2 regions of the Brevibacillus schisleri genome follow, and region 2 is predicted to be linked to the other one. Evidence: riboswitches for the same ligand, from Rfam matches in the RefSeq annotation. Region 2 holds a riboswitch; the other holds the start of a gene.
What was found. Region 2 has a riboswitch for thiamine pyrophosphate ahead of thiS (sulfur carrier protein ThiS). Riboswitches for the same ligand answer to the same signal wherever they lie in the genome.

Region 1 (14,899 bases), 960 kb from region 2:
GCAAGGCAATGTGACGAAGGCTGAGGGTGAACGTCTCGTCTCTTTTACAACAACAGGAGACCCCTTATTCGTAATGGGAGCAGTGGCAATCGGCTTTTTCCACAGCGAGCAAATGGGCGTCATTCTAGCCATGACTCATTATTTGTCAGCTGTACTCATGGGCGTAATCTATCGTTTTCATGCGCCTTTTGCGATTACTTCAGCCCCATTGGAGAAAAATTCACTACCGCTTCCTTTACGGGCCTTGCAAGCGATGCATCGGGCACGTATCCGCGATCGTCGTCCGTTCGGAAAATTAATGGGAGAAGCAGTGCAATCCGCTCTGAATACACTGCTTATGATCGGTGGTTTCATCATTGTTTTTTCGGTATTAATCCAACTTTTCTCCACGATTCATCTGACGCAAATCATCAGTACGCTTCTCTCGATTTTTCTCGGTCCCTTTGGTTTTCCACCAGCCTTCTCCCAAGCAATTGTGGCTGGGTTGTTCGAAGTTACCCTTGGCGCACAGGCAGCGAGCATTGTGCCTAATGATGTTTCCTTGGTCTGGAAAGCGGCCATTGCCAGTGCGATATTGTCTTGGGGGGGTCTGAGTGTTCACGCACAGGTCGCAAGTATCTTGAGCGAAACGGATATTCGTGTCGCCCCTTACTTGATTGCCAGATCCCTACATGCTTTGCTAGCTGCGATTTTGACCTTTGTCCTGTGGGGACCACTTGCCACAGTCAGTTCCTGGTTCGTGGAGAAAGCCGTCCCTGTATTTGTGCATGCGAAAGCTGAGATTCCTGCGACGAGTTGGTGGGAGACCTTGCTATTATCAGGGGGACTCGCCATCGGCGTCGGTGCGATTCTGTTGTGTACCAGCCTGACCCTTTCACACATGAACCGCAGCAAGACGCGATAATCTACTCGGCCATTTTCCGCTTCAGTGCCTCTTCTACGATCGGCGGCACCAAATCGGCGACACTCGCCTTGTACTTCGCAACTTCCTTTACAATGCTTGAGCTCAAGTATGAATATTGATTGTTCGTCATCATGAAAAACGTTTCGATATTTTCATCGAGCTTTTTATTAATCGAGGCGACTTGCATCTCATATTCAAAATCAGAAACAGCACGAAGGCCACGAATGATCACCTGTGCGCCCTTTTTGTTCATATAGTCAATTAACAAGCCGTCAAAAGAGTCCACTTCTACATTTTTCATGTCAGCCGTTACCTGACGAAGCAATTCGACACGCTCTTCTACGCTGAATAATGAGTTTTTCTTTGAATTGATCAAGACGGCGACAATGACCTTATCAAAAACGTTGGCACCCCGCGCAATAATGTCGAGATGCCCATAAGTAACAGGGTCAAAGCTTCCTGAACATACGGCAATTGCCATAGCGGGTTATCCTCCCTTAGTGCTCTTTTCGCACCTTGATTTAAAAATTAGATGTGCGGCTCCAAATCGTAATAATACACGGTAACGGCCGTATCCCCATACTTCGCCGCTCGATCCTTCACACAATGACCAATCGCATCCGGAAAGGAGTCTGCGATATCATGCTCAGCCACGATCCACGCTCCGTCCGCCAACATTCCCAGCTCCTGCAACATCTCAATTTCTTCGACAATCTTTTGCTGGGCGTATGGCGGATCCAAAAAGACGAGGTCAAATTTTTGATTGCGAGTACTCAGTGTGCGAATGGCGCGGTCCGCATCCATTCGATATAGCTCGGCATAATCGTCCAGCCTGCAAGTACTGACGTTTTGCTTTACCACGGCAAATGCTTTTTGATCTCGCTCCACGAAAACAGCTCGATCCGCGCCCCTACTCAATGCCTCGATCCCGAGACCGCCTGTTCCTGCGTATAGGTCCAATGCCCATCCGCCATCGAAATAAGGGCCAATCATATTAAAAATCGATTCTTTGACTTTATCGGTTGTCGGTCTTGTTCCTTTTCCCGGAACTGCTGCCAACCGTCTTCCTCTGTGTTCTCCAGCGATGACTCGCATACTCATTTCACCTGTCTGCTTTCCTAATATGTATGTTTTAAGACGCGATTTTCTAAGACTGAGAATGATATCATACTATCACAACTGCATACACCCGTAAAATTAGCAACTGGAAAAATTTATCGCAAGAAAGGTATATAACCCCATTCGATTGGAAAAGATGTTGAATAGCGACGCAACGGTGTCGCTGACAACCGCGGAGAAGACTTACGTTTCCCCATAAGCTCTTCCTCCGGTTTCTCCTCTCCCATAATTGAAAGGCTGTTCACTTAGGCGCACGACGTGTCTGATAGGAGCATTTCGTGCCATCGCTCCCTTCACCGGGAGGAGTTGAACGGTCGCCCCTCGTCATTTGGCGATGGGGTATTTTTTTGTGTCCAGCACATACTACCTATACCTGCAACACCTTCTTCATGTAGCTTGCCTGAAAGGAGTGAGTCATTCATGGCAGAGAAACGACCGTCCGCACAAAAGCTGAAGGCGTCCAAAGCCCAGTCCATTGCAGACCGCACAGGCAAAGACGTCGAGCTGGCGCGTGACATGCAATCGCGTGCAGATCAATCGGACATCGTCAAACATGGACAGTAGCTGCATACAATAGCCAGCCGCATCGAATCGGCTGGCTTTTTACTTTTCCACCTTCAATTCCCTCGGCACTTCTTTTGAGCGGATACAGATACTATACAAAAAACTGTGAAGGAGGTATCCCCATGCATACGGTGTGGAAGGGCTCAATCAGCTTCGGCCTCGTCAATATACCTGTTCGGATGTTTACTGCAACGGAAGAGCGCGATATTCGCTTTCGTCAACTGCATAAAGAGTGCAATACCCCGATCAAGTACACGAAAATGTGCCCGCACTGTCAACGCGAGGTCGATACGAGCGAAATCGTCCGTGGCTTCGAATACGAAAAAGGACATTTTGTCATGATCGACGATGACGATCTGGAAGCCATTACGCCAGAAACACGCAGAGCCATTGAAATTATCGACTTCGTAGACTTGTCGGAGGTCGATCCCGTTTATTTTCATAAGAGCTATTTCCTATCTCCACAGGACACTGGCGAAAAAGCATACGCCTTGCTGCGATCCGCTATGGAACAGACAGGAAAGATCGGCGTTGCACAGGTGACGATGCGCAATCGGCAAAGCCTGGCCGTTATCCGACTGTATGAACATTGCATCATGTTGGAGACGATCTTCTATCCAGATGAGGTACGTCCCGTCAGTCAAGTGCCTGCCTTGCCTGAAGCTGCTGTACCGTTGGCCGAAAACGAACTGAAGATGGCAACTGAGCTCATTAGCAATATGACAATCCCTTTTGATCCGGCAAAATATACGGATGAATATCGATCCGACCTGCAAAAACTGATTGAGAAAAAATTGGAGGGTCAGGAGATCGCTACTGCACCTACCGTGGCAAGAACCAATGTTATCGATCTCATGCAGGCCCTAAAAGAAAGCTTGGAATCTACAGCTGGTCAAGCCGCTATGCCCATCAAAATCGAGCCAGAACCAACTCCGTCAAAGCCTGCGCGAAAACGCACCACCGCTGCCTCCTCGTCCGAAAAAGAGCAGGCATCGAAAAAGGCGGCGCCAACCAGTCCGAAAAAGACTACGACTACTTCTACAACCAAAACACTCCGCAAAAAGAAGGCTACTTCTGGTTAGCTGCACACACAAAAAAAACCTGCCCACACTGGACAGGTTTTTTTGTATTCCCATGACGCAATCTAACTAGGCGCCATTTTTCTACACGGTTCAATATGGATATGAACGGCGTTAATGCGGTGAATTTTGCGCATCTGTTCTTCAATTTTTTCGGTGATGGTGTGACTCTCCACCACATTCAGACCTGGATCTACATGGATCACAACATCAACCAACACGCTGCTCCCATGGTAGCGGGCTTTGATATCACTGATATCCCTTACCCCTGAAATCGAGGAAATCGTAGCCCGCAGATCCGCAAGCTCGCTCTCGTCAAACCCATCTGTCAAACGGTGGGTTGCTTCCCTGAAAATGTCCCACGCAGTCTTCAAAATGATGAGACCAACAACAAAAGCAGCTAACGGATCGAGCCAATGCAATTGAAACTGTGCGCCAGCCACCCCGATAAACGTCCCGATACTGACGAATGCGTCTGAACGGTTGTCAGCCGCAGCTGCATCTAATGCTTGGCTGTTTGTTTTGATGGCAAGTTTTTTATTGTAGCGATAGACGAAAAGCATAATAACAGCAGTCGCAAGTGCTGTCCACCCTGCCAACAGGTCAGGAGCCGAGTGTTTTGGGTCAAACAACGATGGTACTGCATTCGTAATGACCTGAACTCCAACAAATAGCATAATAAATGATGCGACAAGTGCTGAAATCGTCTCGGCCCGAAAATGACCATACGGATGATCTTTATCAGGTGGTTTCCTTGCAATACGCAGCCCGATCAAAACAGCAATCGATGCGACAACATCTGTTGAGTTGTTAAGTCCGTCGGCCATTAAAGCTTCTGACGCAGTGACATACGCAACTCCTATTTTTAATACAGAGCAGAAAATGTAGGCGAAAATACTCACCCACGCTCCACGTTCTCCTTGTTTTAGATCCGAATAAACATCCATACCTCATCACCTCAAAATACTTCTCCATCCTGCTTCGACAACGAGGAAAATCAAAGCGCTGGAAGCAGTTGCTTTTTTTCGAACTTCATCGTAACAGATCGGAATCATGTGGGTCTACAGAAACAGTTTTAGTCCGATTCACGAGAATAGGGGGGAGGAAAATGTGTTGCACACCTGCAATTTCCTGCTGAAAATTTCCCTTGAAATTAGATGGACTTCCCGTTATCCTATTCTTGCAATCCAAAATAAAAAGCACGGGAGCTTGGGATTCACCAGGCTGAGAGGATGGTACTGTGCCATCGACCGTTGAACCTGAACTGGGTAATGCCAGCGGAGGAATGTCATATACGACACGAAAAGATGCGCGTATCTTTAGGATACCCGTTTCTTCTCTACTCTCGCGTTGGCGTCGCATGTTGTTTATGCGGCGCTTTTTCGCGGAAGTTTCTTTCGCCTCCCTAAACGGTTCTCACTTTCGTGCAACCAAAACAAGGAGGTTTTTTTATGTCATTGGTGTCATCTTTTCCAGGCAGTCGCAAAGTATACGAAACAGGTAGTCGTGCGGACATCCGTGTCCCGATGCGCGAGATTTCCCTTCATCCTACCGAAGGATTGTCTGGCTCCACACCCAATCATCCTCTTCGCGTGTACGATACGAGTGGAGAGTATACCGCTGCGGGTTACGTTCCTGACATTCAAGCCGGACTGCCCTCTATTCGTCATCAGTGGATCGATGAGCGAAATGATGCGGAAACGTATGTCGGTCGCGAACCACAACTAGTCGACGACGGAATCCGAAACGAAGAAAAGGCCGCCACCCTCCCCACTTTCCCTCGAGAGGACTACAAACCAAAACGGGCAAGGCCAGGGAAAAATGTTACCCAGCTTCATTATGCCCGAAAAAATATCATCACACCGGAAATGGAATACGTTGCCATTCGCGAGGGTGTCTCCCCTGAATTTGTACGGGCAGAAATCGCCGCTGGACGTGCGATCCTTCCTTCTAACGTCAATCATCCGGAAAGCGAGCCGATGATCATTGGCCGCAACTTTCATGTCAAAATCAATGCCAACATCGGAACGTCAGCCGTCAGCTCTTCGATGGAAGAAGAGGTCGAAAAAATGATTTGGTCTGTTCGTTGGGGTGCCGACACCATTATGGACCTCTCGACGGGAAAACATATACATACCACGCGGGAGTGGATTATCCGCAACAGCCCCGTTCCAGTCGGTACTGTCCCGATTTATCAAGCACTTGAAAAAGTAAATGGGAAAGCCGAGGATTTGACATGGGAGGTTTACCGAGACACCTTGATTGAGCAGGCGGAACAAGGTGTCGATTACTTCACGATTCATGCTGGCGTTCTTTTGCGCTACATCCCCATGACGGCTAACCGTGTTACCGGCATCGTCTCTCGCGGCGGGTCCATTTTGGCCGCATGGTGCCTGGCCCATCATGAGGAAAACTTTTTGTATACGCATTTCGCTGAAATTTGTGAAATTCTGAAGGCCTATGACATTTGTGTATCCCTCGGGGATGGACTGCGTCCTGGCTCTATCGCGGATGCGAATGACGAGGCACAGTTCGCGGAGCTTGAAACATTGGGAGAACTCACAAAAATTGCGTGGGAACACGACGTACAGGTCATGATTGAAGGCCCCGGTCACGTCCCTATGCATCTTATTCGCGAAAATATGGATAAACAGTTATCCATTTGCCATGAGGCCCCTTTTTACACACTTGGGCCGCTCACGACAGACATTGCACCCGGCTATGACCACATTACTTCAGCGATTGGCGCTGCCATGATTGGATGGTTCGGAACAGCGATGCTCTGCTACGTAACGCCCAAGGAGCATCTCGGCCTTCCTAATAAAGAGGATGTCCGCAACGGTTTAATCGCATACAAAATCGCAGCGCATGCCGCTGATCTCGCAAAAGGACATCCGCGGGCTAAACAGCGTGACGACGCCTTATCCAAAGCTCGTTTTGATTTTCGCTGGAACGATCAATTCAATTTGTCCCTGGACCCAGAGCGCGCCCGTGAATATCACGATGAAACGTTGCCAGCAGAAGCCGCCAAATCCGCCCATTTTTGTTCCATGTGCGGGCCTAAATTTTGTAGCATGAAAATATCGCACGACATTCGTCACATTGCTAATGAACAAGGATCTGCCCAAGATCCCACCATTCTTGCAGGGATGCAGGAAAAATCGCGTGAGTTCCGCGAACAAGGAAGCCGTTTGTACCAGTCGTAATCAAGGGGGATGCCTATGGAGGAAGCCAGTCGTTTACGCGAAAAGATCTTTCGACTAGAGGCTGAGCTAGAGCAATCGAAACAACAATTGAGACTCATTCAACAAGACTGCAGCCACGTCTATATCGAAACTCCACTTACGCGAACATGCTCCAAGTGCCTGCAATCCGAAAGCCTCTATTATTAATAGAAAAAGGTCGAAATCCTTTTGGCGGATCTCGACCTTTTTTCTTGCTTATTTCGCTATCCCGACCTGCAACGGAAGTCCTTCCTTATAATAGAGAGTAGGCGATAGCAGGATGAAGAAAATATGGACATGCAAAAAGCCCTGCTTCTTCAGGATGCCGTGTACGGCGCTTGCAATTGCATCATGTTGCTTTTGTTCGCGAGGGAACATCATGATCTCTACAGACAAAGGACTGTTTGTAAGTTGCTCTACCTGAAGCAGCTCCAATTTCACCTTTTCCTGAGCGACTTCAGCATTTTTGGAAAACTCTTCTATAAGAATCTGAGAAATGGGCTCTATGTCTTGCTTCGCAAAGCCTTTAAACCGAAGAAACGGCAAGTCAATTCCTTCTTTCGTAAATGAGTTCGCACAGTCATTATAAACAAGTCTCTAATCGTATATCAATGAAAAAAGGATTAAAGAAAGTGAACAACTAACATTCCCAACTGGAGCAAGAGACGCAAAGAGGGCCATATCAGAGAGCAGCTCCCTTCCCATGAGGTGTGGTGGACGTACCACGGAAGGAGGAAGCAGCTCAACCAGATACAGCCCAAATCCGCTAAACCGATCAGTTACTTTGATACAAAGTAGTATAGCCTGAATTCAATACTTAATCAATAAAAAAGTTTCGTAAAATTCCAACAAGAATTCATCCACTAACATCGAATCATCGCCCGTTGAATTTTCAACTTTCGGAATCAAAGGATAGTTTCGTAGAAAACATCCCACCATTTAAGTATCAGGGATGTCTTTTGAGTTCCATTGTGTTGCACCATGAGAATCTACTCCAAGACACAGGAATCAACAGGCATATCAACAACTGCTTGAATACTCGGTTGTCGTAACGTATAGCCTTCTGTCCATTCCGCAAATTGTACCTTAACTGTGACACTTGGTCTCAGCCACACAGCACCCTTGAACCTTGCTGGAGTATTTACGAAGGGCCTATCATTTTGTATCAAAGGTACAATCTTTTCCGTCAGGGCCATCCAGTCATTTCGAGTTAATTTACCTGTACCTGCGTGGCCTATATAAAATAAGCGCCCGTTAGGCTTAGTGGAACGTATACTGATGAAGAACTTGCCCTTTGGGAAGAGCAAGGAGGTTTTTTTCATCCAAATAAGTACGGGTATTGTATCCTTCCAGTCGAAAATGGTCCTTGCCCTACTGGAAATCCTTGTTGGATTGGATGTGAAAATGACAAGGACGACGGATGTCGCTATCTTATGTATACCCCTACAATAATTGCGTCGATGGAGGAAGACATTGCATTAATCAAAGTACGGTTAGAAAAGGCTCTAAGAGATCGTCCTAATTCCCCTATAGCAGGTCACTATCGTTCTATTATTCGACGCTTTGAAGCAGTACAAAATCAGATTAAGGACGCTAATAATCATGGCAAACAACCGAATTATTCAAGGTAAAAATACATTGATCAGAATTCAAGAGACATGGGACTTGATTATTCTTAATGGGAATCATCCAACTGTAACTGAATTCGCCAAGATGGCGAAGATTTCCTATAGTACGTTTACTCATAATTACAAGGATTGGGCTGATAAGGTTCGTGAAAGAAGAGATCTGAAACGTGGAACTCGCAAACTCTCGCCAGCTGCCTTGCCCAAAAAAACGTTAATTGCCGAACACTGGCTGCAGGCCGAGGAACAAATAAATGACTTACAAAAGGATTTAACTAAGCTTAGAAAAGAACTTGATAAAGCAGTCAAGGAGCTAAAAGTGGCAAAACCTTTAGCTGCAAAATCAATAAAATTAGAGTGTGAAAATAGCCGGTTGTTGGGAGCTATTGACTACCTCTATTCTCAACTTAAGATGAGAGGCGTCACGAATGAACAACTACAACTAATCGTCAAAACTGTACAGAAACATATTTATCCTGTTAATTAGTGCATAATTGGCATTATTTTCACAATGATTATGGAAGATGTGATGTTCTCCTAAATTGGGAACAATATCAGTAATTGATCTCGATTTTGGAGGAATTATGGATATTAATCCAATCATACCATTTGAGCCCATAAGTGCTGATCGCTTGCCAGGAGGAAATAATTGGATTGCGCAAATTAAGTGGGACGGTGTAAGAATGTTAACCTACTATGATGGTCGTGAAGTACGCCTAGTCAACAGGAAATTGAATGATCGAACATTACAGTATCCCGAATTTTTAGATGTAAAAACCTATTGTTCAGGTTCCTCCTTTATCCTCGATGGAGAATTTATTGCTTTTGACAGTAGTAAACCATCCTTTTATGAAATCATGAAAAGAGACAGTTTACGAAAGAAGCAAAGTATCGATCTTGAAATTAATCAAACTCCTGTGACCTACATGATTTTTGACGTTTTATATTACAACGGTGATTGGGTTATTGAGCAGCCATTAATTAAGCGACAACAGATGCTTGAACAGATCATCATACCTCAACCAAATGTACAGGTTGTACAAAATTTTAACGATGCAAACGCACTATACGAGGTAATGAAACAACACGAAATGGAAGGGGTCATTTGCAAGGATCTTACCAGTACTTATGCAATAAACGGTAAAGATAAACGATGGCAGAAAAAGAAAATCTTCTGGGACCTTTTCGCTATTATCGGAGGTGTAACACTTCGAAACGGAATTGTAAACTCGTTACTTCTTGGTTTATACAACGACGATGGAAAACTGATATATATTGGACATGCAGGTACTGCGAAGTTTAGTAAAAAGACTTGGTATGAACTAACACAGAAGTTACTACCGATAACAATACAAAACAGTCCTTTTAGCTTTGAAGTTGACAGAAGTAAAGACGCTATATGGGTCAAACCTGAGATTGTAGTTAAAGTGAAGTTTATGGAATGGACACCAGGAAAAACAATGAGGCATCCCAGTGTTCAAGCTATTGTTAACTCGCCTGTATCAGATTGTACATTTTCCCAAACCTAATAAAGTTATGACATTGGTTAATGTGCCAGCAAAACACAGATTTACAACGTTAAGACCGTCCAAATAGGGGTAGTACCAGCGTCGCTGACACCACCCGCAAAGTACGGAATGTACTGCCAACTAAATGACATTTAACTTAACTAGCCTGAATGGGCGACTTTACAGTATTCAATGTAGAGTTGCCCATTCTTTTTATTTCATCAAATATTAGATATCTATATTCAATTTTATAGTATTCATAGTACATTGAGTTAGGTTTGTCAAAATGATAGTAAGCATCTAATTATTACGCTCTTCTCCGAAGAAAGTGAGGTTCTGACCATGACGAAACGTTCAGAAGCTGAACATTGGAACGAGGTGTTTGCCGATGTGAATCTCGGCAAGCCGCAAGTAGATTTTTGGCTGGAAAAATACGAGCCGATGCTAGCATTGGCCCAAGATGGACCGGTCATTGATCTTGGCTGTGGATATGGCAGCGACTCTTTGTTTTTAACGGAACGAGGTTATCGGGTCATCGCCTGCGACTTCTCCTCTGAGTCCTTGGCGATTATACGCAAATATGTGCCAGGTGCTGAAACAAACCTATTCGATATGACAGGAGGATTGCCTTTTCCGGATGGTAGCGCGAGGGCGGTTGTCGCAGATTTGTCCCTGCATTATTTTCACTGGGACGATACTGTTTCTATCGTTAGCGAAATCGCGAGAGTTGTCGGCACTGGCGGATTGCTGCTAGCCCGCTTGAATTCCACGCGCGATGTTCATTACGGTGCCGGCCAGGGCATCGAATTGGAACCCCGTTATTACGAGCATGAGGGGCGGCGGAAACGTTTTTTTGACGAAGCAGATATGCGTCGGTTATTTGACGGATGGGCGATCAACGTGTTGACGGAAACGGACATGCACCGCTACCGGAAGCCGAAAATTTGCTGGGAGATGGCAGCATGCGTCCGCTGATGGCAGCCTCGGGAGGGGGGCTATGGGTGCCGACGTACGGAGATTAGCTAACTTGCCGATGTGAATCGGACCGTCGGGACAGCTGGTCGAAAACAGCCAGACAAAGAGATTCAAACCTTTTTTGTTCCGCTAACGGGGATCGATAGTGCAATAAACCAAAAAACAATCTAACACTTTATTTTCGTGTTGTTGACTGGTTTTTGGTTTATAAAGCTGGATTAGTCTAAATTTTCCTCGAACAGAGATAATTAAACAACATTGAATACATGTAAACAAAGTGACAACCATTGATTGTGAACGCTAAGGAAATCGATGACACGAAAAACCCGGCCCCTTATGAGCTAAGGTGCTGGGTTTTGTTTAATCAGAGTAGTAGTCGAGGTAATCATCACTTACTAGTAGCCCGTATAAAAAAGTTAGTCATAGGTATACTGCTAATTAGAACCTGTTAAACAATTCTAAAGCACTTTACTTACAAAGTTTAAGTAAGGAGTTGAGAAAATGAAAAAATTAATTCTGAGCATATTTTTTACCATTCTAATACTCAGTACGTCTCCTGTTTATGCTAATGTAGCAGACAAAGAGTTACAAGATGCATTCATTACTTGTTTGAATCCAGTAATATCACAAGCAGTAAGTAAATACTATAAGACTCCTAGAGGATTTGATTTGTTCAACACAAAGATCCTGTCCATTAAAAGGGACCGACCAGGAGAATTTTCTTTCGAGGTTATCGTTCAAATTAGCACTTTTGTTGGAGCACATAATCCCCCTGTTGGAACTGACATATTAACCATTAAATTAACTCCATCTAGTGCACGAGTCATCAATTATCAGCATTACTAAGGAAAATAAACCGAAGCGATATAACGCCTCGGTTTATTTTCTATCATAGTGTGTAATAATCAGTTTTTTGCTTACCAAATTGTTTTGCGTTATTTATATTAGTAGTTGTTGAAGTACCAAAGTAAATATCAAACCAGTTTCGAGTAAATCCGCGATCACATCTTACGTCACCCATGTCTTCTACATATAACTGTTCTACGTTCCCTTTACCTGGAAGATATAGCGGACTTGAAGTGATGATGTTAGTTCCATAAGGAAGTAACGTTCCAGAAGTTGCACGACCGCAAGTATTAGGATGGACTGCTGCAGTGAGGTATGGTGTTGGGGTTGTCCCATGATAAGTTTTTGCACCTGAAATTGCAGTATAGGCTGTAACATCCTGATCATAATAAAAGGCTTGTGGTGAAACTGATTTCGTTTCAGCATTTACACTTGCAGTTAATGTAGCAATAAGATATGTTGTAGCTCCTACACCATACAAAAGCTTTTTAAATTTCATTTTTAAAACCCCTTTCAAAATATTTTGACCACAATGTGGTTTTTACCGATCATTTACTTGCATTCCAAGATACTCACCGTTTTTTGGATTGAAGTATATTTTCGAGAATTTATTCTGTTCATTTCGTCCAACAACAGTTAGAAACAATTGATTTTCCTGTTTAAACATCGTGAAGTGATAGCCTATGGCCCAGTTTTCTCCCGGCCTAAGATTGAAAGATTGAATAGCTTTTGATGCGATTTGTGGACTATCTATACCAATTTCTTCTTGTGTAATTCCATTGAACTGAGAAGTTGAATTTCTACTGATACTTTTCTCGATTTTGTTATCGTCAATCGAAATAAAGAGACTCTTTTTTTTAGTTGGAACCTCAAAAGTAAGGTTCCAACTCCTTCTTTTTCCATCAGAACCAAGATGATTACCAATTTTCCTGTCTACTGTAGAAATATGAGTTAAAAATGCCCCGGAATCCCACTCTTTGGCCTTTACTAAACCAATGTTATAAGCTTCCTTTAGGGTAATTGCCTTTTTCCCAAAAAATCTCGCCGAATAAAAATGGAGTGAGGATCACTATAATTGTAATTATGTAAAGAGATAGATATTTGAGTTTCATGATTGAATCTCCTGAAAGTTCTTGTTATTACATTTTTACCAATAAAAGGGAATTTCCTCCTTATAAAAAATAGACAAATTTCGCCACAGGTCAGTAAAAAAGCACTAGTGCCCTCCCTGATCATTGCCACCACTTCAGAAGTATTCCCTTCAATTTTTTAAGTTCCGACTTCTTTTTAGTAAATGGAACTTCGCGTGTTTTACATGTTACTTTGCGGGTGGTGTCAGCTACGCTGGTACTACCCCAAATATAAAAAAGCCCAATTCCTCGGTCTTGTAAGCGAGAAATTGGGCTTTGGTTACTCATAATGGCGCCCGAATACTTTAAGTATAGCTGATACTTATTGTAAATTTATCATTCGCGAAACTGGAGTACAAGTCTGAATAAATCAAGTAGAATACTAGACCCAGCCATTGAACTAACTGGCAGTTTAACACAGTAAGCTTCAGGCACCACTTTTCTTGAAAAGATGATTGAAGTGGTCGCAATGGTATATGTGACCACGAGTAAAAATTTCAAGATGTTTTAATTTTTTTCAGTAGGTTGATAGCGTTTAAAGCTTTAGGGAACCCAACATATAAAGCGCTTTGAAGTATCGCCTCGATAATTTCTTCGTCAGTCAACCCAACGTTAAAGGCTGTATGGATGTGTACGTTAAGTTGAGGGTCACAATTTCCTTGTGCAGTTAATGAACCTATGGTGACCAGTTGCCGTTGCTTGAGAGTTAAGGCGGTGCGACTGTATATTTCTCCAAAAGTTAAAGTTACAATATTTTCTCCCAGTTTAGGTGCTATGCTTTCTAAAGTTGCTAAAACTGCACGCCCGTGTTCCCCTTCAATTTCTTCTAACTTAGCCATACCTTTTTCAAATTTTGCAGACTCATTTTTAAGTTCATCGATGACTTCAACCACTAACCCATGCTCAGCAAACACTTGCTTGGCAACATTCACAGCGTTTAATGACCTGGGAAACCCGCTAAAAGGGATGCAGTGGGTCATGATTTCAATAATTTGATTTGGTGTTATTCCAATGTTAAGACTAAAGTTGATGTGCCACTTCAACTGAGCGGCGCAATCACCTAAAGAAATAAGTGTCGCGAGTGTCACCATTTCCCTTTGTTGGTGATTCAAAATCGAATTACTGAAATACTGTCCGTAACCTTCAATGATGTATCTTCCGATGTGAGGTGCTATTTTATTTAACCCATCGATAACACCTTCAATCCCATCTTTGTAAAATTCATTTAGAAGATTTTCACCAATCGCATAGTATGTATTCTCCATTGTTACCTCCCTATTTATATCGTTATTGCCTGCAGAAGGATTCATGACCTCGTTTTCAGAGTCGTCATCATTATCAAGTTGCGAACGACTTCCTCTAAGTAAAATTGTATTTTGTTATCGTTGGGATAAGTCAAGTTTAAATTTAGGATAAGAAATTAAACGTAAATGGCGAGTTTTTTGCGCGTTATGATATGATTGAAGTTATAGTTACTATAAGTTGATCGGGGGAAATGGGATGTCATACACAATGAAGTATGTCATGGACAGTTTAAGCGTCTCTGCAAATACACTTCGTTTTTATGAAGCAGAAGGGCTGTTGAATAATATTTCGCGTGATTCTGGTGGTCGTAGAATTTATAACGATGATAATATAAAATGGATCAGTTTTATCCGCTCTCTGCGGTTAACAGGAATGCCCATATCCATAATTAAACAATATATCAAACTTTATAAATTAGGAGACGATACTTTCCTGCAAAGAAAGGAAATCATGATGCAGCATAAATTGGAATTGCAGAATAAAATAAGCGAATACTTAAAGCACCTAGAAGTAATCAGCTATAAAGTGGCGATGTACGAGCTTCAGGAAAGAGAATCCAGACAGAAGATCTAGTTGATTGAGGGCTTTATGCTGTATTAAGCAAACGGGTATCGATAGTT
Region 2 (14,899 bases):
ACATCGGGTATGGTTTGAGGATGCGCGGTCGATTCAAGCGAAGTTCAATCTGGTTAAACAGCTCGGTTTGAGAGGCGTCAGCTACTGGAAACTCGGTTTGCCATTTCCGCAAAATTGGTTGTTGATCGATGAGAACTTTCGCGTCCGTAAGCGTGCATAGTCATCTGGCGTACATTCCATCGCGGGTTGTACGCCTTTTTTTTGAATGAAAAATCATGGTATGATGAAGATGACAGGAAGGAAAAGGGGAGAAATCATGGGAGAATGTAAATTGGATCACAGCCATGAGGATGTACTCAAAAAACTGGCAGAACAAGCTCCGCATCTGTCGGAGTTGCGTGTGAGTCAATTCGAAAATCAGTTGAATGGCGAACTCAGCCAAGAGCGTCTAAACGAGCTGTTCCATCTATTGAAAAAGTATGACCTGGCAAGCCCAGAGGAGCGCCAAGAGCGCGAAAAACAAATGGATCTCTTGTTCGGCTAAGCTTTATACATACGTTTTTTGTTGTGCCCCCGAGTGGGAGAATCAGGCAGGAACCATGGTTCCATGCAGCGAGGAGTAACGATGGACGACAGACTCTATTATCAGGATGCCTATACAAGAACGTTCTCGGCCCAGGTGACGAAGACTGGTGTCGAGCAAGATGGGACACCTTACGTGGTACTGAATCAAACGGCTTTTTACCCTACTGGAGGCGGGCAGCCTTCCGACCTGGGCGTATTGGAAGAGATTCGTGTGGTCGATGTGGAAGAGGTCGACGGTGAAATTCGTCATCGACTGCAGGCTCCTTTGTCCGAAAGCATAGGGGAAGTAACGGGGCACATCGATTGGGACCGCCGCTTCGATCATATGCAGCAGCATGCTGGCCAACACATTTTATCTGCGTCCTTCCTGGAAGTTGTGCAAGCGGAGACCATTGCCTTTCACTTGGGAAAAGAGCGCGTCACCATTGATGTACGACTGGATGAGTTGACAACAGAGGTATGGGAAAAGGTAGAAAAGCGCGCGAATCAGATTGTTTTGGAAAACCACCCCATCCTTGCACGGTTTGTTGATGACGAAGAATTGGCAACGCTGCCCTTGAAAAAACAGCCGACCGTTACCGAAAATATTCGCGTCGTGATGATACCTGATTTTGATTACAACCCATGTGGAGGAACACATCCAGCGCGTACGAGCGAAGTCGGGATGATCAAGATCTTGGGCTGGGAGCGACATCGCGGAAACATTCGTCTGGAATTCATCTGTGGCTGGCGAGCTTTGCGGGACTACAACCAAAAGCAAGCTGTTGTTCGCGATACGGCGAAGCTGCTTGCTACCAATGAAGGCGAACTGATCGCACAGACGGAACGCCTCCTTGCAGAACGCGACACCTTAAAGGCAAAATTGGCAGAAGTGGATAAGCAGCTCTTGGAAGTAGAAGTCAATCAACAACTAGCTGCTGCTAGCCAACTCGGTCAGTCGCGCCTCATTATGTGTACCTTCACAGACAAAACCATTCAACAGCTTCAGCAGTTCGCACAGCTGGCTACTGCTCTGGCGCCAGATGCGATTTGTCTCTTGGCTGCTACTACCGAAGACAAAATGCAAATCGTGTTTGGTCGTGGGCAAGAAGTCAACGTAGCCATCAATCAAGTGTTGAAAGAAACCTTGCCGCTCATTAATGGAAAAGGTGGGGGAAATCCTGCCATGGCACAGGGTGGCGGTCAGGCAGTAGTGGATGCGGAAGAAGTATTGCTGCATGCACGCAAACTGCTGGAAGCCTCACTGTTGTAAATGCATTCGATTCAAGAAAAGGAGGAGACCGCGATGAACTGGAATCCGGGAGATATCGTTCGCGTTGCGCAGCGAACGGGTGAATATATTGCAGAAGTATTGGAAATCCACGATTCGAAGTTGCTGGTAAAGGTGCTGGCAGTTACCAAATACCCGACGCAAGGCGATTTGCATTCTTCCTACGAAGTAGATGTGCCGCTGTTTCACCAGCGTCCAGCACTGTCGTACATGGAAAAATTCATGACGCCTGTCCAAGGGCTCATTCGCTATAACGGAGCGATTCCCGACTACAAGGAATCTGTCCGACAAGCGATGGAGAGAGAAATGGAAAAGCTTTCGAAAATGGCAGCTTGGGCAGAACGTTGTCTCGTTGAGCTGGAAAAGATGCATAAGGAAGCCTTTACAAACACGAAATAGAGTGGTACTGTAGTACTCGAATGAACGACAATTGCATAGCTTTACTACCAAACGGGGGCCAAGCAACGTTGGCTGAGATTGTGACGAGTGTGTTACTGACCGTTGAACCTGACCTGGGTCATGCCAGCGGAGGAAGAGGTATTTGGAATCAGTATCACGTGTCGCATCCGAGCGGAACTATGTTTGTTTGTGCGCATGTATGATAAGATGACACTCAACCATCCGAGGCGGATGGTTTTTTTATGCCATTCGTCCGGTGAGATGGGATGGGTATACGGCTTCTTCTGTTTGTCTGAATCGACTCAGGCAGGCGGGAGAAGCCTTTTTTTTCCAGTAGAAGGAGGTAATCAATGATTGTTCAGCTGAATGGGAAAAAAGTAGAGTTGGCGGAAGGGATCACGACAGTGCGGGTTTTGCTCGCTTCTTATTCCCTGCAAGAGAAGATTGTCGTCGTTGAGCGAAATGGTGAAATTATTGATCGCTCAGCGTACGAGCAAACACCGATTGCAGACGGAGATCGCATAGAAATCGTTCATTTTGTTGGAGGAGGATGATCATCATGATGGATACATTGAAAATTGGACCGTACGAGTTTCGCTCCCGCTTGCTTCTGGGTACTGGTAAATTCGCTGACTTGGATACACAAGGGAAAGCGGTAGAGGTGTCGGAAGCAGAAGTTTTGACCTTTGCGATTCGTCGCTTAAATTTGGAAAATCCGCAAGAACCGAACTTTTTGGAACAACTGGATTTGAAAAAATTCACCCTGCTACCAAATACAGCAGGTGCCTATACAGCAGAAGAAGCAGTGCGCATTGCCCGTTTGGCTAAAGCATCTGGGCTGTGTGACATGATCAAGGTCGAGGTTATTGGAGACCCGAAAACACTTCTCCCTGACCCGATTGGCACGCTCGAGGCTTCGAAAATCTTGGTGGAAGAAGGCTTTATCGTGCTGACCTACACCAATGACGACCCGATTCTTGCCAGACGACTGCAAGAGGTAGGCGTACATGCGGTTATGCCAGGAGCGTCACCAATTGGTTCCGGACAAGGGATTGTCAACGAAAACAACCTCCGCTTTATCATTGAGGATGCCAAAGTACCGATTATCGTAGATGCAGGAATTGGCTCGCCGGCAGACTGCGCGAAAGCGATGGAGCTGGGTGCTGATGGTGTCTTGTTGAATACAGCAGTCGCTCTCGCTGACAATCCTGTCCTGATGGCAGAAGCGATGAAGCTCGGCGTGGAAGCAGGTCGCAAAGGCTTCTTGGCAGGCCGTATCGCGAAAAAGCGGTACGCGTCCGCGAGCAGCCCGGTCGAAGGGATGATTGAGTAGCGTGGATCGACTGACAGAAGCGGTAGAATCGATCGCCAGCCGCAAAGAAGAGCTGTTCGCTTTATTGGCAGAGCTTGTTTCTCATCCGACTGTGAGTCCTCCCGCGCGAAACAGTGATGCCGCACAAGGAGCAATCGCCGACAGGCTGCAAGCGATGGGATTCGAGGTAGATCGCTGGACGGTATATCCAGGAGACGACAATATTGTCGGTCGGTTATCAGGGAGTGCCTCGACCTACGCAAACAGCTTGATTGTCAACGGGCATATCGACGTGGCTGAAGTCGGTGATGACACCGGGTGGACCTATCCACCTTTTGCTTTGACACACGGCAAGGATGGGCGCTTGTACGGCCGTGGAGTTGCGGATATGAAAGGCGGACTCGCAGCGAGCTTGTTTGCGATCCAAATGCTGCGCGAACACGGAGTGGAGCTCCAGGGTGATCTGCTTTTCCAATCCGTCATCGGAGAAGAAGCGGGTGAAGCGGGGACATTGGTCGCTATCGAGCGTGGCTATCAGGCTGACTACGCCGTTGTAGTGGACACGAGCAATCTGCAAATGCAAGGGCAGGGCGGGGTCATTACAGGTTGGATCACGATTGAAAGTCCGACGACACTGCATGACGGAATGCGTGCACAGACGATTCATGCAGGCGGACGCGTCCGGGGAGCTTCTGCTATTGAAAAAATGACGAAGGTGATCACCGCATTACAGGAGCTGGAGCGGGACTGGGCTGTCATGAAGTCCTATCCCGGCTTCCCGCCAGGCAGCAATACGATCAATCCTGCAGTCATTGAGGGAGGCCGGCACGCTGCGTTCATCGCAGACCGTTGCGCCCTATGGATTACCGTTCATTTTTATCCGAACGAATCCTACGAAGAGATTATTCGAGAGATCGAGGATCACGTCGGGCGTGCGGCTGCCGCAGATCTTTGGCTAAGAGACAATCCTCCAACATTCCGCTGGGGTGGACGTTCGATGATTGAGGAGCGCGGTGAAATTTTCCCTTCACTGGAGTTGGATACGAAGCATCCGGGGTTGGTAACGCTGCAATCCGCATATGAAAGTCACATGCATCAAACACCTATCGTTAACATGTCGCCTACAGTGACCGATGCAGGCTGGTTTGCGCATGCAGGCATTCCAGCTGTTCTATTCGGGCCTGGTGAGCTCACGCATGCTCATGCCGTCGATGAATCAATTGATCCTGACCAGCTTGTTCATTTTGCCCAGATCATGGCCCGATTTATTGCCACCTGGTGCAATACCCCAAAGGAAGCGAAGGAGTGAGTATCGCATGACAACCTTTACTGATCGTCTGAGAAAAAGTGTAGCCCCGATCTGGGAGCGTGTTCATCAACATCCTTTCGTCACGGGACTTGGAGATGGCAGCCTGCCTGTCGGTGCATTCAAATATTACATGAAACAAGACTACATCTACCTGATTGATTACGCGAAAATGTTCGCGATTGCGAGTGTGAAGGCGTACGATCTGGAAACAAGCGCCAGATTCGCTGCTTTGCAAGAATCGACGCTAAACACAGAGATGGAGCTGCATCGCCAATATGCTGAGCGCTTTGGTATCTCTCGCGAGGAGCTGGAAGCGACAGAGCCTTCGTTTGTGATGCTGGGATACACCAGCTACATGCTGCGTGTTGCTCATCAAGGGTCGTTGGCGGAATTGGTGAGTGCACTACTCCCATGCACATGGAGCTATTGGGAAATCGGCAAGCGCTTGGCACAAGTAGAAGGGGCACTGGATCACGAATTGTACGGCGAATGGGTACGCATGTACAGCTCCGATGAATTTGGGCAGTTGGCGATCTGGCTGATTGATATCATGAACCAATTGGCAGAAGGTAAGAGTGAGCAAGAGCTGGCCAAGCTGGAGGAGTATTTTGTCAACACCTCCAAAATGGAGTACATGTTCTGGGACATGTCCTACAGAGAGGAAATGTGGCCGTGGGAGAACAACTAGCTTTCGCCGACGTCAGCTTTTCGTATGGCGACAGGCAAATTCTCGATCATTTTGATCTGCGTGTGGAAAAAGGGGAATTCGTCAGCTTGATCGGTCCGAGCGGGATCGGGAAAAGCACGTTGTTTCAGCTCATCGCAGGTCTTCTTGAGCCGGGACGAGGCGAAATCAGGCTCGGCAGTGTACCGGTAGCAAATCGTTTGGGGCAGGTCGGCTATATGCCCCAACGCGATTTGCTCATGCCATGGCGTACAATTGTCGAAAATGCAGCTTTGCCGCTGGAAATCAAAGGTATGACGAAAAAAGAAGCGCATGAGCGCGTCAGACAGCAATTGCCAAGGTATGGGCTTCAGGACTGGGCTGACAGCTATCCAGCCCAGCTTTCCGGCGGGATGCGTCAGCGAGTTTCCTTTTTACGGGCATTGTTTTCAGGCGCAGAGATGATGCTGTTGGATGAGCCGTTTAGTGCGTTGGATGGAATTACAAGAATGGACATGCAAGAGTGGCTGATGGAAAAGTGGCAGGAAACAGGCAGCACGATGCTGATGATTACGCACGATATCGACGAAGCCATTTTACTTGCCGATCGGATTATCGTGCTTGCAGGTAGTCCGATCACCAAGCCGATCGAATTAACCGTTCCGGTGAGCAGACCGCGAACGGCGAGCAGCCGCAACCAAGCCGAATTTTTGGCATTGCGTGAACAGATTTGGGAACTGCTTCGACAGGATCGCCAAGCAACAATGAAGCCGTTGAGGAGAGAAGCATGATGGGGAGAGGCATTTGGTTTGGTATCTCCATCGCCATTTTTCTTCTGGTGTGGGAAGCTGGATGTCGCTTCCTCGGAGTGCAGCCATTCATTTTACCGCCGCCTAGCGCTGTGATTGTGTCTTTGTGGGATTTACGCGCCTCTCTAATAGGTGTACATCTTTGGGCGACGTTAAAGGAAGTGTTACTGGGGCTTTCGATCTCGATTGTATTTGGAATCTCCCTTGCATTTGCGATGATTCGCAATCGGATTGTGGAGCGCTTGGTCTATCCGTATATCGTCATCTCTCAAACGATCCCCATTATCGCGTTATCACCCGTATTCATTTTGTGGTTCGGGTATGATTTATCTGGAAAAATCGCGGTTACGATTCTGTTTACTTTCTTTCCGATTGTCGTCAACGCGTATGATGGACTTCGCTCGACGGACAAGGAAATGCTACAGCTGTTAAAAACCATGGGGGCAACAAACGGACAAATTTTCACCAAGCTGCAACTCCCGTCGAGTTTACCCCATTTCTTCAGTGGTCTCAAAGTGGCAGCCACCTACAGTGTGGCTGGGGCGACCATTGGGGAATGGCTGGGAGCGAGCGAAGGACTCGGGTACTTTGGCAGACGGGCATCCGGCAATTTTCAGGCACCTGCATTGTTTGCCTCGGTCCTGTTGCTCTCGATTCTCGGTATGTTGCTGTTTTGGCTGGCTGGACGAATCGAACGTCATTTTTCCCCGCATATGAAAATCAAAGGAGAACAACAATGAAACCTTTCAACAAATGGACGAAAGCATTCATGGCACTTACATTGGCAACAGGTCTTGCTGCTTGCGGCAATCAGGCGAGCTCGGATGCTGGTCAGACGCAAGCCCCTGCTGATAAAGGAGCGGAGCCTACAGAGCTGACGATTGCGCTCGATTGGTATCCGAATGCCGTTCATTCCTTCTTGTACGCCGCAGAGGAGCAAGGCTATTTCAAAGACGAGAACCTCAAGGTGACCATGCAAATGCCTTCGGACAGTAATGATCCGTTGAAGATGGCGGCTGCGGGCAAAGTGGATTTGGCAATCAGCTATCAACCACAGCTTATTCAAGCTCGTGCAGAAGGAGTTCCTGTCGTATCTGTAGGTGCACTCGTTCGTCATCCGTTAAACGTGATCATGACGCGCCAAGACAGTGGAATCGATACTCCGCAAAAGTTGGCTGGAAAAAATATTGGTTATCCGTCACTTCCACTTGATGAATCGATTGTACGTCAGGTTGTGAAGCATGGTGGTGGCGATGATTCCGGACTGACCTTCACGGATATCGGCTTCGACATCGTCCCGGCATTGACGGCCAAAAAGGTCGATGCAGTGGTAGGTGGCTATATCAACCACGAACAACTGATTTTGGAGAAGCACGGCATTCCAGTCAATGCGTTCAAGCCTTTTGATTTTGGGGTTCCAGACTATTATGAGCTCGTATTGGCAACAAGTGACGAGACTTTGGGCAAAAAGCAGAAAGCAGTGGAAGGTTTCCTGCGTGCGATTGGCAAGGGTCAGGACTATGTGAAACATAATAAGGAAAAGGCACTCGATCTGTTACTTGCCAAACAGGCTGCCGATTTCCCGCTGGAAAAAGACATTGAGACCAAGAGCTTGGATATCCTGATTCCGTTGATGGATGCGGGGGAAAAGCCTTTTGCATACCAGACGGCCGAATCTTGGCAAACACTGATTGATTGGATGAAAAAAGAGAAGCTGATAACAGCTGACATCAAAGCAGATGAGATCATGCGCGATCTCGTGAAGTAATCAGTCAAAAAGCACCCCCTTTGCACGCATTTGAGAGTCTACTCTCCATTGGCGAGTCAGAGGAGGTGCTTTCTCTATGATGTCTTCCTTTTAGGAGGAGAGGGGGAAACAAAGTTCTGCTGTCATCCCTTGTCCTGTATCACTTGTTAACAGCAGGTGTCCATGATGAGCGGCAGCAATACGTGCAACCATGGGCAACCCGAGACCATGACCATTTTGTAAGGGAGATTTTCTTTTCGACGAATATGGCAATTCCACCAAGTCAGGTAGCATGCGTGGCTCAATGCCTTTTCCGTTGTCAGTGATAATCAAAAGAGCATTGCGCTGGTTGGGTGACAGGGCCGTTTGCACGTGGATGTGACAGCCTGATGGGTTATGCACGATGCTGTTTTGGATCAGATTCGTGATGGCGCGGACGAGAAGTTTTTCATCGCCCATTACGAAGTATTGCTCAGTCGTGACATCCAGCTCAATGGTAAACGTCTCTGCCAAATCATTGTTTAAAAAGTCAGTGACAATTTGCCGCGCAAGTGTCGATAGCCGAATCGGTTTGGTATGAATCGGCTGCATTTCGTATTCCAGCATGGAAACGAGATTCAAGTCACTGACCAAAGACCGGAGCTTTTCCCCTTGCTTTCGAATAATGCTTGCTTTTTGCTGCTGCTCGTAAGGCACCGCGTCGCTGTCTTCCAGTTCACTGGCATACCCGAGCACGATTGATAGTGGCGTGCGTATATCGTGGGAGATTCCAGCGATCCAATTCGAGCGTGCTTCGTCTCTGGCTTTTAGCAAAGCGTTCTTCTCTTGCAGAAGCGACGATGCATGATTGATGCTTCTTGCAATCCCGCTGAACATTCCTTTTGCCTCGACATGTGTATGTTGATCTTCTGACAGAGCGTGAATCCCGCAAATCAGTGGGCGGATTGCCCGAATGAGTCGAGAGCCAATGAACAGAGAGAGAAGAGCGGCGAGCAGGATATTTCCGAAAAGCAAAGCCAGTAACCGATACGGCAAATCGCTTATCCAACTGATCGGAAAATGAAACTGGTACTTGGCGAGACTGTCCTTCGGGTAGCCCACGACGACCAGCCCCAACTCATGCTCCCAAACAAAAACAGGATAGTCCTGTAAGTAATTTCGCGAGAACTGCGCCACTCCTGCCAGAGAATAAGTGCGGGGCAATTCGTTCGGTAAGGCGTAGTCCCAGATGACCTTCCCATCGTTTCCAATCAACATGGCCCAAGCCTGGCTTTTTTGCAACCACTCTTGTGCATTTGGTTCCAATGTATAGTGGGAACCGTTCTTGTGCAGCCCCTCTGCGACAGCTTGTGTGACGTGGATGGGAGGAGAGCCCTCGTTCATCCCTTTGAAAACAAATGTGCCGAGAATGATGTAATTGACGATGAGCAAAAAGACGGCGATCAGGATAGAAGCACCTGTATAACGACGTAAAATTCTTGCGGCTCCATCCATCTACAACTCTTCCTTTACGAGTAATTTGTATCCGAGTCCTCTTACCGTGAGCAAATATTCAGGAGTGGACGGGCATGGCTCGATCTTTTCGCGAATGCGCCTCATATGAACCATCAGGGTGTTTTCATACCCGTAGTAATCGTCCCCCCATACGGATTGGCACAGGGCATCGCTCGTGACGATTCGTCCTCGATTTTCATAGAGTTTTCGCAAGAGCGCGTGTTCCTTTGCAGTCAGAGCATATTCGTGGTGATCTCTCGTCACGATTGCTGCCTCCAAATCGATCGTACTGTCACCAAGCTGGACAACGGGCAGACGATCGATTTGGGGAGGAGCGTAAACGCGTCGTAAAATGACCAGGAGACGCAGAACGAGCTCGCGCGGTAAAAATGGTTTCACAATATAGTCGTCAGCGCCCAGGCCAAGTCCGAGCAATCGATCTTCATCTTCCCCTCTCGCTGATAGAAAAATGACAGGGATTTGCGAGAAGCGACGGATCGAAGTCAATAGTCCAAATCCATCGCCATCAGGCAGCATGACATCCAGGATCGCGACATCTGGCTTGTCCGAAGCCCATATCACTAACGCCTCTTTACAACTACCCGCATGAAAAATTCGAGAGAATCCTTCCTTACGTAAAAATCCATCGATCATGTTTCTGATTTCCAGCTCATCTTCCACGATGAGCACTTTTTTCTGTTTCCACTCTTCCATATTGAATCACCCGTATTCATTATACTCGCTCGATCTGTGTGTTCTACCCACTCGGAGTCGATTTAAGGTTGTTGTAAGGTTCTTGTCAGCTTATTGACGGGTTGGGACTCTATGATTTTGTAGGAGAGACCAATAGATAGGAGCGAGAAAAGATGAATACTTTGATTCAAACGGAAAACCTTTCAAAGCGCTATGGAGAAGTCTATTCCGTCCAGCGGGTGAATCTTGCGGTAGGCGAAGGGGAGGTCTATGGCTTCCTCGGTCCAAATGGTGCAGGAAAATCGACGACTTTGAAAATGCTGCTAGGATTAGTCAAGCCGACGGAAGGGAGTGTATCTGTATTCGGGAAGGATTTTAGCAGGAACCGAATTGAGATTTTGAGTCAGACGGGTTCCTTGATCGAGGCTCCTTCGTATTACGGTCATCTTACCGGCCTGGAAAATATGCGCGTCATGCAGCGGCTGCGAGATGTCCCGGACAAACAAGTAGAGAAGGCCCTGCAAATTGTCCGTTTGGAAAAACAACAGAACAAAAAGGTAGATCAGTATTCGCTCGGGATGAAGCAGCGACTGGGAATTGCCATGGCTTTGCTGCATTTTCCTAAGCTCGTCATCCTCGACGAACCGACAAACGGTCTGGACCCTGCTGGAATCGGTGAAATTCGGGAATTGATTCAATCCTTGCCACACCAGTATGGAATGACGGTCTTGCTCTCCAGCCATCTGCTTTCGGAAATCGAGCAAGTCGCCACGTCCATCGGCATTATCCACGGGGGGAAACTATTGTTTCAAGGGAGTATGGAGGAACTGCAACGGAATAGTCGGCCTCGTGTTTGGTTGAAAACGCAGGACAATGACAAAGCGAGAAGAGTTCTTCAAGATCGGGAGCTTTCTCCAAGTCTCCAAGATGGCTTTCTTGTTATGGAAGAGATGGGGGATAGAGAGGTAGCGCAGACAAACCGGGCGCTGATGATGGCGGGCATTGATGTTTATCGCATTGAAGTGCACAAACAAAGCTTGGAGAGTATTTTCCTTTCCCTTACAGGCAAGGAGGGAAGTTTGTAATGCGGATGCTTTGGCTGGAGTTTTATAAAATTCGACATAAGCGATTGTTTCTCATGCTCGCCATTCTTTTGAGTATCGAACTGGCATGGGGGTTTATGGCTGTCAGTATCTCTATGACAAAAAATCCTGATGCACAGATGTGGAGCGCCATACTGGTCACGATTACAGCCATGAACGGATTGTTTTTGCCGATCGGTTCGGCTGTCATTGTTTCACGGATTTGTGATATGGAACACAAAGGGCGTACATGGAAGCTGCTGATGGCTGCTTCTGTCAGCAGGAAAGCTGTATATACGGCAAAATTCGTCTCTGCGGCTGTTTTGATGGGGGGTGCCGTCATTCTACAAGCTTTGGCGATCGTGGCCTTTGGCATTGGCTTTGGTTTATCCGAGCCAGTCCCGATTGGCCTATTACTCCGCTTTGTGGTAGGAACCACGGTGACAACACTCGTGGTGATCGCTTTGCAACAATGGGTCTCTCTCGCCATCAAAAATCAGGCGTTCAGCCTATGTCTCGGGATGATCGGGGGATTCATTGGCATGACGGCGAGCTTGTTTCCGCCACAAGTCGGACGCCTTTTCATCTGGTCGTACTATGTAAACTTTTCGCCCGTTACGTATCAGTACGTGAACGAAGCTATGCGGTTTACTACACGAGAAATCGGTCTTTCTTTACCGATCATCGTCGTACTCATGGGCATCGCATTTTACCTTGCTGGGAGCATTCACGTATCCCGGCAAGACGTATAGGGAGGACCTTGTATGCTAATCAGATGTTTGGGAGCAGAATGGGTAAAACTTCGACGCTCTCGTATATGGCTCGTTTTGCTTGTGCTTCCTGTTTTCAGTACGCTGATCGGTTTTGCCAACTACTGGATGAACCAAGCGATCCTGCAAAATGGCTGGTACAGCCTGTGGACGCAGGTGAGCTTGTTCTACGGAGAATTTTTCTTGCCCATTCTCATCGCGATCTGCTGTTCGTTTGCGTGCAGATTGGAGCATGTAAACCGAAACTGGAATGTAATCCTGACAGCGCCTGTATCGACTCCAACGATTTTTTTCGCGAAGCTGGTGGTGGTTGGCGTTCTTCTTTTTGGTGTGCAGCTTTTCTTCTTCGTGCTGTATATTTGCGCGGGTTTCATCGCTGGACTACATGTACATTTTTCCTTTCCTTTGGAAGTGTTCGGGTGGATGATGCGAGGCTGGCTGGCTTCGCTCACCATTATTTCCTTCCAGCTATGGCTTTCTACGCGGATACAGAGCTTTGCTGTACCTGTCGGCATTAGTGTTTGCTCTGTTTTTGTAGGGTTGGGCTTGTATGTGTCTGGGCTCGGGATGTTCTTTCCCCAGTCACTTTTGACGATTGGCATGGGCGTGCTCAGTCAAGAAAGTTTGTCACTAGGAGAGCTGGGGGCGTTCGTCGTCATGTGTGTACTGTTCGTGACGAGCGGTTGTGCACTGGGGATTCGTCGTCTTACGAGAGAAGGTCTTTAACAGTTTTCGCCATATTAACGGTTTCCCTTTCCTGTCAAACAACCTTATAATAGAAGGTGAATGATCGAATGAGGAGAAGTTTTCCATGGACGATAAACACATAAACAAGACGAATAGCAAATGGGTGATCTGGGGGTTTATTCTCAGCGTACTCGCTTGTGCTGTGTCTATGGTGATTTTTATCTACGTGATGCGCAACTGACAGCACATGATGGAAGCGTCAAAAAACCGCTCGTTCCATAGAGCGGTTTTTTGCTGTGGTGCTAGCGGGATATCGCTGTTATTTTTCGGATGGCTTCTTCTTGTGATAGCTGGTTCAGCTCGGTAAAGCCAAGCTTGGAAAGAGCAATTGTTTTTCCTTGATAGATTGGATAAATGCCCTGCCAGAGACCTGCTGTACTGTACATCTGTGATCCACTCACTTTTCGTAAAAACAATAAATAATTCCCTTCGGCTAGCGGCCCAGGATATTGCAGGTTGAGCGGACTGGAGGCATCAGGAAGCGGCTCTACGCCAGTGCTAACCACTGTTAATAGTCGGGATGCTGTGCCTTTTACGGCCTTTTTTACATGGAGTCTTTGTGTGTAATTCACGATCTTGCCCTGGGGAAGGGTGCGTCCCGTTGGATACGCCCGATGGGTCCTGTCTACCCGCCCAATGACGATCAAGTCGCACTTTTTGACGAGCTCCGCAAGGGAAGAAAAGGAGGAGGGATCTACTTGTACCCGCCCGATGTCCGTTTGGGCATGGACAGGGAATGAAAAGCTGCAGAGAAGTGACAGACAAAGCAGCAATTGATAGAACATGAACCCATTTCCTCCAAACAAAAGAAGTCTTGAAGATAGTATGAACAGAATGGGTATCGCTCATCCCTGTATGTTTTTAGTATAATGGTAATATTCCGAATAAATAGAATCCGTGCTATCATGGGGGCGTACTGTGATTTGTTGGTTGAAATCGCCCAGACTATGACAAGGAGGTTATCATGAATCATTTATTTGCTTTTCGACGTGTCGGTACGTGGTTTTTCGTGTTGGCTCTTTTGTTGCAGGTAGCGGCTTCGCCTGCGCTAGCCAAGGAAGAGGCCACTTCTTCTAGTCCTCTTGCACTCCACATAGAAAAATTCTTCGCCGATTTGAAAAACGATGAGAATAGCAAGGGGATGTACGCTGGAATTGCGGTCTACGATCTAACCGACAAAAAATACGTATATAAGCACAATGCCGAACGTAATTTTATCCCAGCTTCCAACATGAAGCTGTTTACGACCATTGCGGGTATGGATAAGCTGGGGCCGGATTATCAATGGAAAACCGAGGTGTTTGTTTCAGGAAAGGTAAATAACGGAGGTATTTTGCAAGGAGATCTGATTTTAAAAGGCTATGGGGACCCTAGCCTGACCCCGGACGATTTGCAGCAAATGGCAAAAGCCATCAAAGATTTGGGGATCAAACGAATCAATGGAAACCTGCTTCTCGATGACAGCTATTTCGATGAGACTAGACTGGGCACGAGCTGGATGTGGGATGACGAACCGTATGGGTATAGCGCTCAGATAAGTGGATTAGCCGTAAATAAAAACGTTACGACCCTAACCGCAACCCCTGGAAAAACGGTGAAAGATGCCCCCGTCCTGACGATGAACCCAGCTACCACATACATAACAGTCACAAACCAGTTGAAAACGACAGCGGGTAAGGAGAGCAACGTGCTTGTCGAGCGTCCGCGCGGAAAAAATGAAATCATCGTAACCGGTACGATCGGGGTGCAAGCAGCTCCTTATGATGAAGATGTCACGATGGAAGACCCGGCTTTTTATGTGGGCGATCTATGGAAGGATCAGTTGCAAAAACAAGGGATTGCCTTATATCCGAAGGCGGAAGTGAAAAAAACCGTGCTGCAAGGCGGAGTGCCTCTCTATACCCACTTGTCCAAACCATTAGGTGAGATCACGGTGGAGCTCAACAAGGATAGTGACAATTTCTATGCGGAGATGCTTGTAAAGACACTGGGCGTAACCCAGAAAGGTGAGGGCAGCTTTGAAGCAGGCAGTGAGGCGGTAGCGGACGTGATGAAGCGAGCTGGCATTGAGTCAGGCT

Region 1: another riboswitch for thiamine pyrophosphate. It lies ahead of thiC (phosphomethylpyrimidine synthase ThiC); the one in region 2 lies ahead of thiS (sulfur carrier protein ThiS).

The regions. Positions count from the first base shown of each region.
Region 1 covers NZ_JBVNDM010000001.1:4,086,421-4,101,319, forward strand. The annotation lists gene ylbJ (sporulation integral membrane protein YlbJ) at 1-904, shown strand, start outside; gene coaD (pantetheine-phosphate adenylyltransferase) at 906-1,385, opposite strand; gene rsmD (16S rRNA (guanine(966)-N(2))-methyltransferase RsmD) at 1,433-1,999, opposite strand; gene ACUUHJ_RS19190 (hypothetical protein) at 2,444-2,587, shown strand; gene ku (non-homologous end joining protein Ku) at 2,710-3,669, shown strand; gene ACUUHJ_RS19200 (cation diffusion facilitator family transporter) at 3,732-4,613, opposite strand; TPP riboswitch at 4,858-4,970, shown strand; gene thiC (phosphomethylpyrimidine synthase ThiC) at 5,118-6,872, shown strand; gene ACUUHJ_RS19210 (hypothetical protein) at 6,888-7,058, shown strand; gene ACUUHJ_RS19215 (DUF1904 family protein) at 7,107-7,436, opposite strand; gene ACUUHJ_RS19220 (ATP dependent DNA ligase) at 7,880-8,212, opposite strand; gene ACUUHJ_RS19225 (hypothetical protein) at 8,493-9,002, shown strand; gene ACUUHJ_RS19230 (ATP-dependent DNA ligase) at 9,100-10,044, shown strand; gene ACUUHJ_RS19235 (class I SAM-dependent methyltransferase) at 10,366-10,998, shown strand; gene ACUUHJ_RS19240 (DUF3888 domain-containing protein) at 11,500-11,844, shown strand; gene ACUUHJ_RS19245 (RlpA-like double-psi beta-barrel domain-containing protein) at 11,888-12,343, opposite strand; gene ACUUHJ_RS19250 (carboxymuconolactone decarboxylase family protein) at 13,472-14,239, opposite strand; gene ACUUHJ_RS19255 (MerR family transcriptional regulator) at 14,487-14,852, shown strand.
Region 2 covers NZ_JBVNDM010000001.1:3,130,524-3,145,422, forward strand. The annotation lists gene ACUUHJ_RS15360 (glycoside hydrolase family 18 protein) at 1-160, shown strand, start outside; gene ACUUHJ_RS15365 (hypothetical protein) at 257-484, shown strand; gene ACUUHJ_RS15370 (alanyl-tRNA editing protein) at 566-1,777, shown strand; gene kapB (kinase-associated lipoprotein KapB) at 1,811-2,194, shown strand; TPP riboswitch at 2,236-2,346, shown strand; gene thiS (sulfur carrier protein ThiS) at 2,545-2,748, shown strand; gene ACUUHJ_RS15385 (thiazole synthase) at 2,754-3,527, shown strand; gene ACUUHJ_RS15390 (acetylornithine deacetylase) at 3,520-4,815, shown strand; gene tenA (thiaminase II) at 4,823-5,503, shown strand; gene ACUUHJ_RS15400 (ABC transporter ATP-binding protein) at 5,488-6,270, shown strand; gene ACUUHJ_RS15405 (ABC transporter permease) at 6,270-7,028, shown strand; gene ACUUHJ_RS15410 (ABC transporter substrate-binding protein) at 7,025-8,056, shown strand; gene ACUUHJ_RS15415 (sensor histidine kinase) at 8,147-9,529, opposite strand; gene ACUUHJ_RS15420 (response regulator transcription factor) at 9,530-10,243, opposite strand; gene ACUUHJ_RS15425 (ABC transporter ATP-binding protein) at 10,396-11,307, shown strand; gene ACUUHJ_RS15430 (ABC transporter permease) at 11,307-12,056, shown strand; gene ACUUHJ_RS15435 (ABC transporter permease) at 12,069-12,800, shown strand; gene ACUUHJ_RS15440 (hypothetical protein) at 13,064-13,606, opposite strand; gene dacB (D-alanyl-D-alanine carboxypeptidase/D-alanyl-D-alanine endopeptidase) at 13,786-14,899, shown strand, end outside.